DNA from 3 places in the Priestia sp. J2 genome. Region 3 is predicted to be linked to each of the others. Evidence: riboswitches for the same ligand, from Rfam matches in the RefSeq annotation. Region 3 holds a riboswitch; each other region holds the start of a gene.

What was found. Region 3 has a riboswitch for S-adenosylmethionine ahead of LJY09_RS06365 (bifunctional homocysteine S-methyltransferase/methylenetetrahydrofolate reductase). Riboswitches for the same ligand answer to the same signal wherever they lie in the genome.
Region 1: another riboswitch for S-adenosylmethionine. It lies ahead of LJY09_RS10955 (Na+/H+ antiporter NhaC family protein); the one in region 3 lies ahead of LJY09_RS06365 (bifunctional homocysteine S-methyltransferase/methylenetetrahydrofolate reductase).
Region 2: another riboswitch for S-adenosylmethionine. It lies ahead of LJY09_RS06970 (trans-sulfuration enzyme family protein); the one in region 3 lies ahead of LJY09_RS06365 (bifunctional homocysteine S-methyltransferase/methylenetetrahydrofolate reductase).

The regions. Positions count from the first base shown of each region.
Region 1 is NZ_CP086208.1:2,176,915-2,180,195, reverse strand. It holds gene LJY09_RS27635 (hypothetical protein) at 1-59, shown strand, start outside; gene LJY09_RS10955 (Na+/H+ antiporter NhaC family protein) at 99-1,409, opposite strand; SAM riboswitch class I at 1,495-1,601, opposite strand; gene LJY09_RS10950 (ABC transporter permease) at 1,703-2,470, opposite strand; gene LJY09_RS10945 (ABC transporter ATP-binding protein) at 2,463-3,281, opposite strand, start outside.
Region 2 is NZ_CP086208.1:1,365,535-1,368,815, reverse strand. It holds gene LJY09_RS06975 (trans-sulfuration enzyme family protein) at 1-972, opposite strand, end outside; gene LJY09_RS06970 (trans-sulfuration enzyme family protein) at 956-2,101, opposite strand; SAM riboswitch class I at 2,173-2,290, opposite strand; gene LJY09_RS06965 (hypothetical protein) at 2,457-3,119, opposite strand; gene LJY09_RS06960 (hypothetical protein) at 3,189-3,281, opposite strand, start outside.
Region 3 is NZ_CP086208.1:1,250,211-1,253,491, reverse strand. It holds gene LJY09_RS06370 (YkvI family membrane protein) at 1-976, opposite strand, end outside; SAM riboswitch class I at 1,309-1,415, shown strand; gene LJY09_RS06365 (bifunctional homocysteine S-methyltransferase/methylenetetrahydrofolate reductase) at 1,523-3,281, shown strand, end outside.

The sequences.
Region 1 (3,281 bases), 930 kb from region 3:
ATGAGACACTTTGGAAGGAGCTAGATGAAAAAAAGCCGACTGATTTTTTCAAACAGTAAAAAACCCTTAAAAAGAATGTTCTTTTTAAGGGTTTGATATTACGCAGCTTCTTTAGATGATTTTGATTTTTTATTTAAACGAGGAAAGCCAATTACAATCGCAATGATACCGCAAACCGCTGTTAACATTGGATAGAATGTAAATGGAATAATCTCAATTGGTGAAACTTTAGCAAATCCTGCTGCTAGAAGCATTTGTGCACCGTAAGGGATAAGCCCTTGAACGCTGCATGAAAACAAGTCGAGCAGACTGGCTGATTTACGATTATCAATTGAATACTTATCAGAGATTTCTTTCGCTAACGGACCTGCTGTAATAATTGAAATCGTGTTATTAGCCGTGGCTAAATTGGTTAAACTTACTAATCCAGCGATGCTGAATTCTCCGCCTTTTTTTGTTTGAATACGTCGTGTTAATAGGTTCAATAAGAACTGAATACCGCCGTTATAGCGAATGAGTTCAACCATTCCGCCAATTAACAGAGATAAAATAATTAATTCCGACATTCCGCCAATACCTTCTGTCACAGTTTTAGCAAGAGAAGAAAGCGTGTAGCTTCCGTCAGCTAATCCAATCACGCCGGCTAATACAATTCCTCCGGTTAAAATGCTTAATACGTTTGCACCAAATATGGCAGCAACGAGTACGCCGACATAAGGCAAGATTTTAAACCAGCTAAAATCTTTAATTTCTACTGATGACGTATTGCCTAGCGTCATTACAAGTAATAAAATCACTGTAACAATCGCTGCAGGAAGGACAATAAAAAAGTTTACTTTTAATTTATCTGACATATTTGTTTTTTGAGTACGAACTGCCGCAATGGTCGTATCAGAGATTACGGATAAATTATCTCCAAACATTGCACCACCAACAACAGCAGCAATTGCCAATGTAATGGATACATGCGCCTGCTCACTGATTCCTACAGCGATAGGCCCTAACGCAGCGATCGTTCCCATTGACGTTCCCATCGAAATTGAAATGAATGCGCCAATAACAAAGATTCCGACTACCACTAAGCTTTGCGGAAGCGCAGACAGAGCTAAGTTTACCGTTGAATCAACAGCTCCCATGCCTTTAGCGACTTCTGAAAAAGCACCTGCTAAAATAAAAATAAGTACCATAATAATGATATCAGGATGCCCTGCTCCTTTAGCAAAGCGTTCCACTTTTACATTAAGTGAATCTTTGCGGTTCATAGCCAGCGCCACAATGGCTGCAATGATAATAGCTACTAATACAGGCAGCTTATAAAAATCTCCCGTTATAATTCCTGATCCGACAAACAGGACTAAAAAGACGCCCAGCGGTAACAGCGCCCAGCCGTTTCCTTTTTGTTGTTCCATTCTTAACACCTCTTGTTTACGTAATAAAAAAAGACCTCTTCTTATTGATAAGAAGAGGTCTCTTATTTGTATCATAAGATTACCCTTCTCATCTTCCAAACGAAACATCGTCTGCTGGATTTGGCACCGCACTGCGTACAGCCAGTTGCCGAGACATCGTAGGGCCAGTCCCTCCGTCTCTCTTGATAAGAAGTTTGTAGTTGTTTTAAAAATAGTCTTTCACTACTGTAATCTCTTTTTATTTAATTGTCAAATGCTATTTTAGAAAAATATATAGTGTGAAAATTCTCACATCAATTAGCTACGTCACGTTTTAAAAACGCCACCCATGCTACCCCCATAAAGAAGACAAAGTGTGCAACTAAGATGAAGATTGAAAATGGAATTGTCATTCCGTCAAACATCGTCTTCATTCCGTCCATATACTGCACAAAGTTTGTGTTGGCGAACAGTAAAAATTTCCCCCACCATAGACCAAACTGTGATACTATCCCAGTTACTGCTTTCGCCCCAATACTTACGACAATAGCTAGACTTGAAGCAAGCGCGCTGTTTCTAAATAAAGACGACAGCATGAATGCGAACGTCATCATCATAAACGTTTCCATATACGCGCTGTCATACGTAAGCGTAATGTTTTTAAGCAGCTGCGCATCTCCTTCTAGACTGGCAAATCCAAAGAACAATGCTCCCCATACAAACGAAAAAAGCAAATAGCTCAGCAAGTAATACAAGCTAATTAAAACGAGCGTTATGTACTTGGACGTTAAAATCGTTGAACGTCTAGCAGGGCGAATTAAAAGAAGCTTAATGGTACCCGCTTCAAACTCTTTTGCAACCATTGATCCTCCAACAGCAAGCGCGAAAAATTGAACGAGGATCAGCATGCCTGCACTAAATGACAGGAAATTCAATATGTTGTCTTCCGTTCCTGCGCTGTTTGCTACTTTCTTCATTAAAAGAGCCATACAAAGAGTTAAGATGCCGATTGTAATAAACGTGACTTTTGTACTTCTTTTGTAAAACCATTTCATATGTTCATTTTGAATTAACTTAAGCATGGTGCTCTCCCTCCGTAACGGACATAAACGAATCTTCAAGCGTCTCATACACAGGAGTGATTCGGTAGACTAAAATATCGCTGTCCACTAATTTTCTATTTACAGCTGGAATTTGTTCTTTTACAATCGCCACGTCGATAATATGTGATCTCATCGTTACTTCAAATTCTTGTGATAAAAGATCCGCTGCTTTTTGCGCGTCAGACACCTCAAATTCTACGTACATTCCTTGGTCTTGACGATTTGGAGATAGATCTTGAATGGCTTTTAACTCACCGTCTTGAATAATGCCAACGCGGTCACATAATGCTTCTACCTCTTTTAATAAGTGGCTCGCGATTAAGATTGAAATTCCTTCTTCCCTGCAAAGCGTTTGTAAATATGTACGAAATTCTCTCATTCCCGCTGGGTCTAGACCATTTGTTGGTTCGTCTAGTAAAAGCAATGCAGGCTTATGTAAAATGGCTTGAGCTACTCCTAAACGCTGTCTCATCCCAAGGGAATACGTCTTCACTTTTGCATGAATGCTGTTTTCAAGCTTTACTAAAGCAATCACTTCATCCAAGCGTTCTGATGTGACCCCTTCATGCATATTCGCAAAGTGTTTTAAATTTTGATAGCCCGTCAGATAATCATAAAACTCAGGGTTTTCAATAATCGCTCCAATTGATTTCATAGCTGAAGTAAACTGTTCTTTTAAAGGAAACCCATTGACGGTAATTGTTCCCTTTGTTTCTTTAATGAGTCCTACTACGGTACGAATTAGCGTTGTTTTTCCAGAGCCGTTCGGACCAAGCAATCCGAAAATCTC
Region 2 (3,281 bases), 120 kb from region 3:
AGCTAATTTGACTCCTTGTAAAATATGTCGTGCTACTTCTTCATCCTGCACTTGGAAAGAAATCATAGCTCCGTATCCATTTGCTTGTTCTGAAATGAGTTTGTGGTCCGGATGACTTTTTAAGCCTGGGTAGTATACACGGCTCACTAGAGATTGTTCTTCAAGCCACTTTGCAAACTGCAGCGCTGTTTTTAACTGCTGATCTAAACGAACTTTTAATGTCTTAATGCCTCGAAGCAGTAAAAAACAATCCTGTGGCCCCAAGATAGCACCAAAAGCATTTTGTACAAACTTTACTTCTTCCGCTAGCTTTTCATCGCTTACTACAACTAAACCGCCAATGACGTCACTGTGGCCGCTGATATATTTTGTAGCACTATGAATGACAATATTTACACCAAGGTCAATCGGCTGCTGTAGATAAGGTGTTAAAAACGTGTTATCCACAATTGTAAGGAGATTGTGCTCCTTCGCCAAACTTGCTACTGCTTTAATATCCGTTACCTGTAAAAATGGATTTGAAGGGCTTTCGATATAAATAGCCTTCGTATCTTTTGTGATAGCTTCTTCTACTTTCTCAACCTTCGTTGTATCAACAAAAGTTGTTTTGATACCAAACTTTGAAAATAGTCGTGTTAATACACGATATGTCCCGCCGTACGTATCGTGTGAAACTAAAATTTCATCTCCTGATTCAAAAATAGATAACACCGATGAAATAGCAGCCATACCTGATGAAAAAGCAAAACCAGCGTATCCATTTTCTAGCTGAGCAATAGTGTTTTCTAAAGCCTCACGCGTTGGGTTTCCTGAACGAGAATAGTCATAGCGGCCGTTGTTCGTCTCATCTTCTTGATTAAATGTAGATACCTGATAAATAGGTACGTTAACCGCTCCAAAATGACCGTCAATTCCTGTATTTGCATGAATTAAGTTCGTACCAAATCTATGTTTATTATTGTTGGTATGCATCAAATGCCTCCTTCAAATCTTTAATTAAATCATCTGCGTGCTCAATTCCAACTGATAATCGAAGTAAACAGTTTGTTACTCCGACACGATTTCGAATTTCCTCCGGAATATCAGCGTGTGTTTGACGAGCTGGGAATGTCATTAAACTTTCCACGCCTCCTAAGCTTTCTGCAAATGTAATAACTTTAACATTTTCTAAAAGTACTGACACGATGTTAGGGTGTGAGACAGCAAAAGAAATCATGCCTCCAAATCCAGTTGCTTGTTTCTTCATGATTTCATAGCCCGGATGTGTTTCAAGACCAGGGTAATACACTTTTTCCACGAGATCATGAGCAGTAAGCCAATTTGCAATTTTCAGTGCGTTTTCGTTATGTTTTTCCATACGAAGCGCTAGCGTCTTAATACCGCGCAATAACAGCCAGCTATCCTGTGGACCTAAGATTGCCCCAGCTGCATTTTGATAAAAACGAATTTTCTCTCCTAAGCTACTACATCGAGCGACTACAAGACCAGCAACTACATCATTATGACCCCCAATGTATTTGCTTGCACTATGTATCACAATATCTGCTCCGAGCTCTAAAGGACGCTGATAGTAAGGGGACATGAATGTATTGTCAACGATAGTAAGCAAATCATGCTGTTTAGCTAACGCAATTGCTTCTGGCAAATCAGTCACGTGCATCATTGGATTTGTAGGTGTTTCAATAAATAGAGCTTTCGTGTTGGGACGAAGCGCATCTTTTACTTGCTCGAGATGGGCTGTGTTGACGTACGAAACAGTAATTCCTTGCTCTGAAAAGATTTCATTTAGTACTCGGTACGTTCCTCCGTATAAATCCTCTGATACAATTAAATGATCTCCGTTTTTAAATAGTGCTAAAACTGCCATTACACCCGCCATTCCTGAAGCGAATGCTACTCCTACTTCGCCTTTTTCTAAAGCAGCAATTGCTTCTTCCAATGCTGTACGAGTAGGGTTTGCCGTACGTGCATAGTCAAATCCCGTACTTTGCCCTAAAGCAGGATGAGCAAATGTTGATGCTTGGTAAATGGGTGTTGTAATAGAACCTGTTGAAGGGTCACGACCTACTCCTGAACGAACTAATAAAGTTTCAATTTTCATCTATTTCTCTCCTTAACTCAAAATAAAAAACACTCTTCACAGATGGAAGAGTGTTCGTTTATACACGATTTCTCTCATCTGTTAGAACAATACTGATGTTCCACAGGAATTAGCACCGTTCAAATGAATGTTTCATTTGATGGTTGCCGGGCATCGCAGGGCCAGTCCCTCCGCCACTCTTGATAAGAGTTCTATATAATTGTTGGTGGTTAACGTTTGTTGTTACTAACTTTAATAAAGATTTTCTTTATTGTCAACATAATTTTCTAAAAAATTTAAATCATCTCATTTGTTTATTCAATATACTTGTCCTGATAAGCACATAAAAAAAGAGACGACACCAAGGTCTCTTTTTCTAAGGCAAGTGCACAGATTTTACGTGAGCTAACTTCCAGTACATACTTTCTCCATTTGCCGTAATTAGTTCAACAATATTATTAGAAACTTCTTTAAGTACGCCAATTTTTTCTGATTGATCCCCTAAATCTAATACGACCAGTTGATTTTCATATTTTTTAAGCTGCTCTTCAAAGTTTCTGACAAAAGGTGCAGAGGCAGGCCTTACTGGGAGCTCTTTGTCACTTAAAGAATAAGGGGTTAACTCATTACTATAAGGGGTAAGCCATTTCAAATGATGTAAAGAAACAAAGACATTTTTATATACTGGAGAATAAAACACAAGATAATCATTCAGCACGCTTGTAATATAGCCATGCAATGATTTTCCTCCTGTTACATAAATTTCAATAAATTTTCCTTTTGCCTGCTGTAAAATATTACGATAAGAAATCCGCTGACTTTCTTCTATTAAGTTCTCTTCTATGGTTCGTAAAGGTGTATAATCTTCTTCTGAAACCTCTCGCAAGCGATGTATGTGTAAAAGAGGAATATACAAATAATCATGTCCATTATATAAAACCATTACATCTAACCCGAGATCAACAAGTTTTCCTATAAACGTTGTTTTCCCTGATATATCGACTTCAACAATTTTATCAATATAATGATTCATACTCATTCTCATTCTCCTCCTTTTTCCTATATGATAGAAAAGGTGCTTTATAAGCACCTTTTACGTTCCAGTTCGTCATGCTTTCCAACGATAATTTTTCGTTTTAATAACTTTTTCACCTGGTGTTGAAGAGCGTGAACCCGTACGGCGTCCTCCCGAGCGATCGTC
Region 3 (3,281 bases):
CAAATATCGGATACAAAAACTCAAGAAGCTGAGCATATCCAAATTGCCCGATAATAAAGCATGCCAAGATAATAAACGCAAAAGCTTGTTTGTCATTCAGGGGAAGAAATGATTGAAGCTGTTTAGCGATTCCAAATACATTTCCAATCAATGTAGTAAAAATCTCACCTAACACAACTACCGTAAATAAAACATTCACCCACGCTGAGATATTTTTAACAACGGCACTCATAGGAATATCAAGTTGAAATGAATAAGGCAAATTGGAAAGGGCAAGATGAGTAGAAACAAGCATAAACGTAAGTACACATCCTCCTATTACGGCCCCTTTTTTGATCACGCTCTTATCTTTCACGGAGCTTCCTAATGGAACTAAAACGGCCTGAGCCAAAGCTAGATTTAGGGAAATATATAAAAAGGGACTAACCGCCCACTTCCACTGTGTGACGAGCGTTAAGTCTGGCTTCGTTTGAATCAGTGAGAAATAGCTGACATTTGGCACAAAGATGATAAAAGCAAATGAAAGCATCATCGGCACAACAAGAGAATTAACCATTAAAATACCGTTAATTCCTCTTGCGATAAATATATAAGTTAAAACAATTGTACAAATCATCCCAACAGGAGGCCACAGCCCGAACTGTTCTTTTCCTATTGCCCCCGTACTCGCTAGCATGACTGAAGTTACTCCAAATAAAATGACGATCATTACACCGTTTACCGCTTTTCCAAGTACATCACCAAATAAATATGTATTAAGCTGCTGATAAGAAGAAGCCCCAATTGCGTGCGAAAGCAGCATCATTTTCGAACCTAGCCAAATAAAAAACAAGCCGCTGACCAAAATTCCAACCATTCCAAGTTCCCCGTACTGTGTAAAAAATTGAACAATTTCCTTGCCTGTTGCAAAACCGGCTCCTACAACGGTGCCTACATACGTAGCAGCAACCTGCAGCGTGAGTTTCCACCTTTTCATGCCCATCACCCTTCTACCCTTCATAGTTCACTATATGTAGAAACGGTTAAAAAAAGACGAGCCTTTTATATGTAAATCCTCGCCTCACCCGGTGCTGTTCCTTTTTCGTTTTTTTATTTCCTTCTTGTTTTTTTCATGAAAACCCTTTATCCCTTAACATAACGGCAGTTTTCAAACAAAATATACGGATATTTTCCCTTTAGCTTTTAAATTTTCCTCAATATTTGCTGGAAATTCACAATTTACTGTTGTATAATTTCTAAAAATCAGATAAATTATTAAATAAGTATTCTTTCTATTTAAAAAAATATGTTTCAATTATATACAATTGATTCTTATCATGAGAGGTGGAGGGACTGGCCCTTTGAAACCTCAGCAACCAGTCGTTAGAGACATGGTGCTAAATCCAGCAAGCAATTTATTGCTTGGAAGATAAGAAGGCGAAAAAAGTCTTCTTCTTAAGAAGACTTTTTCTATTTTATCGGCATATTGCATAAAACGAATCACTCGTGAAATAGAAGCGGAACAATTTAAGGAGGTTTTGACATGGGGTTACTTGAAGATTTAAAGTCTAAAATTTTAATTGGGGATGGTGCCACTGGTACCCTCCTTTACTCACACGGTATTGACAGCTGTTTTGAAGAACTAAACATCACCAAACCAGAAGAGGTTTCTCGTATTCACAGAGCCTATGTAGAAGCTGGTGCAAACGTTATTCAAACAAATACGTACGCTGCTAATTATCAAAAACTTGCCCGTTATGGATTAGAAGATTCAGTCAAAGACATCAATGTTGCTGGTGTAAAATTAGCGAAACAAGCTGCAAACGATCAGGCTTACGTGGTTGGTACACTCGGCGGAATTCGTTCTTTCCAAAAAAATGCTATTAGCTTAGAAGAGGTTAAGCGAAGCATTCGTGAACAAATGTTTTGGCTTTTAAATGAAGGCGTGGATGGCCTTTTATTTGAAACATACTATGATTTCGAAGAATTAAAGACCGTTCTTACACTAGCAAGAAAAGAAACGGATAAGCCTATTATTACCCACGTTTCCCTGCATGATATTGGCGTACTGCAAGATGGGCGTCCTTTAGCAGATGCATTAAAAGAATTAGAAGACTTGGGAGCAGATGTTGTCGGGCTAAACTGCCGTTTAGGTCCTTATCATATGATTCAGTCTCTTGAAGAAGTACCGCTTCCTGATCGTGCTTTCTTATCTGCTTACCCTAATGCCAGCCTTCCGGCGTATGTGGAAGGCAAGCTGGAATATGAAACGAATGAAGACTACTTTGTAGAAAGCGCGCGTTTATTCCGCGAACAAGGGGTTCGCTTAATTGGAGGATGCTGCGGTACAACACCAGCTCACGTACGCGCCATGTCGTCTGCCTTAAAAGACCTGCCTCCGATTACAAGCAAAGTCGTTAAAATGAGACCAGCCGTTACGGTTCAAGAGCGTGAGCAGCAGGATAAACCTCATATGCACGAAATTGTGAAGAAGCGCCGCTCGGTTATCGTCGAGCTGGATCCGCCTAAACAGCTTGGTCCGACGAAATTTTTAGAAGGCGCAAAAGCACTTGATAAAGTCGGCGTAGATGCTATTACATTAGCTGATAATTCTCTTGCCTCACCTCGCATCAGCAACTTGGCAATGGCAACACTGATGCAACAAGAAACAAAAGCACGACCGCTTATTCATATTACCTGTCGCGACCGAAATTTAATTGGACTTCAATCTCATTTAATGGGACTTCATACGCTAGGAATGAATCAAGTGCTTGCAATTACCGGTGATCCGTCAAAAGTTGGCGATTTCCCTGGCGCCACTTCGGTTTATGATTTATCTTCATTTGACTTGATTAGTTTAATCGCTCAGTTTAATGAAGGACTATCTTATTCCGGCAAACCGCTTGGTCAAAAAACCAATTTTTCCATTGCAGCTGCCTTTAACCCAAACGTGCGTCACTTAGACCGAGCCGTTCAGCGCTTGGAAAAGAAAATCGACTGCGGGGCTCACTATTTCATTACTCAGCCTCTCTATTCAACTAAGCAAATTGAAGAGGTATATGAAGCAACCAAACATTTAACAACACCGGTATACATCGGGATCATGCCGTTAACAAGCGCAAGAAATGCTCGATTTATTCACCATGAAGTACCTGGAATTAAATTATCAGAAGATATTCTAGAACGTATGGACGCAACGGGAAATGACCGGATTCGCGGTGAAGTCGAAGGCCTTGCGATTGCAAAAAACTTAATTGATACAGCATATGAGCTATTTGACGGTATTTACTTAATTACGCCGT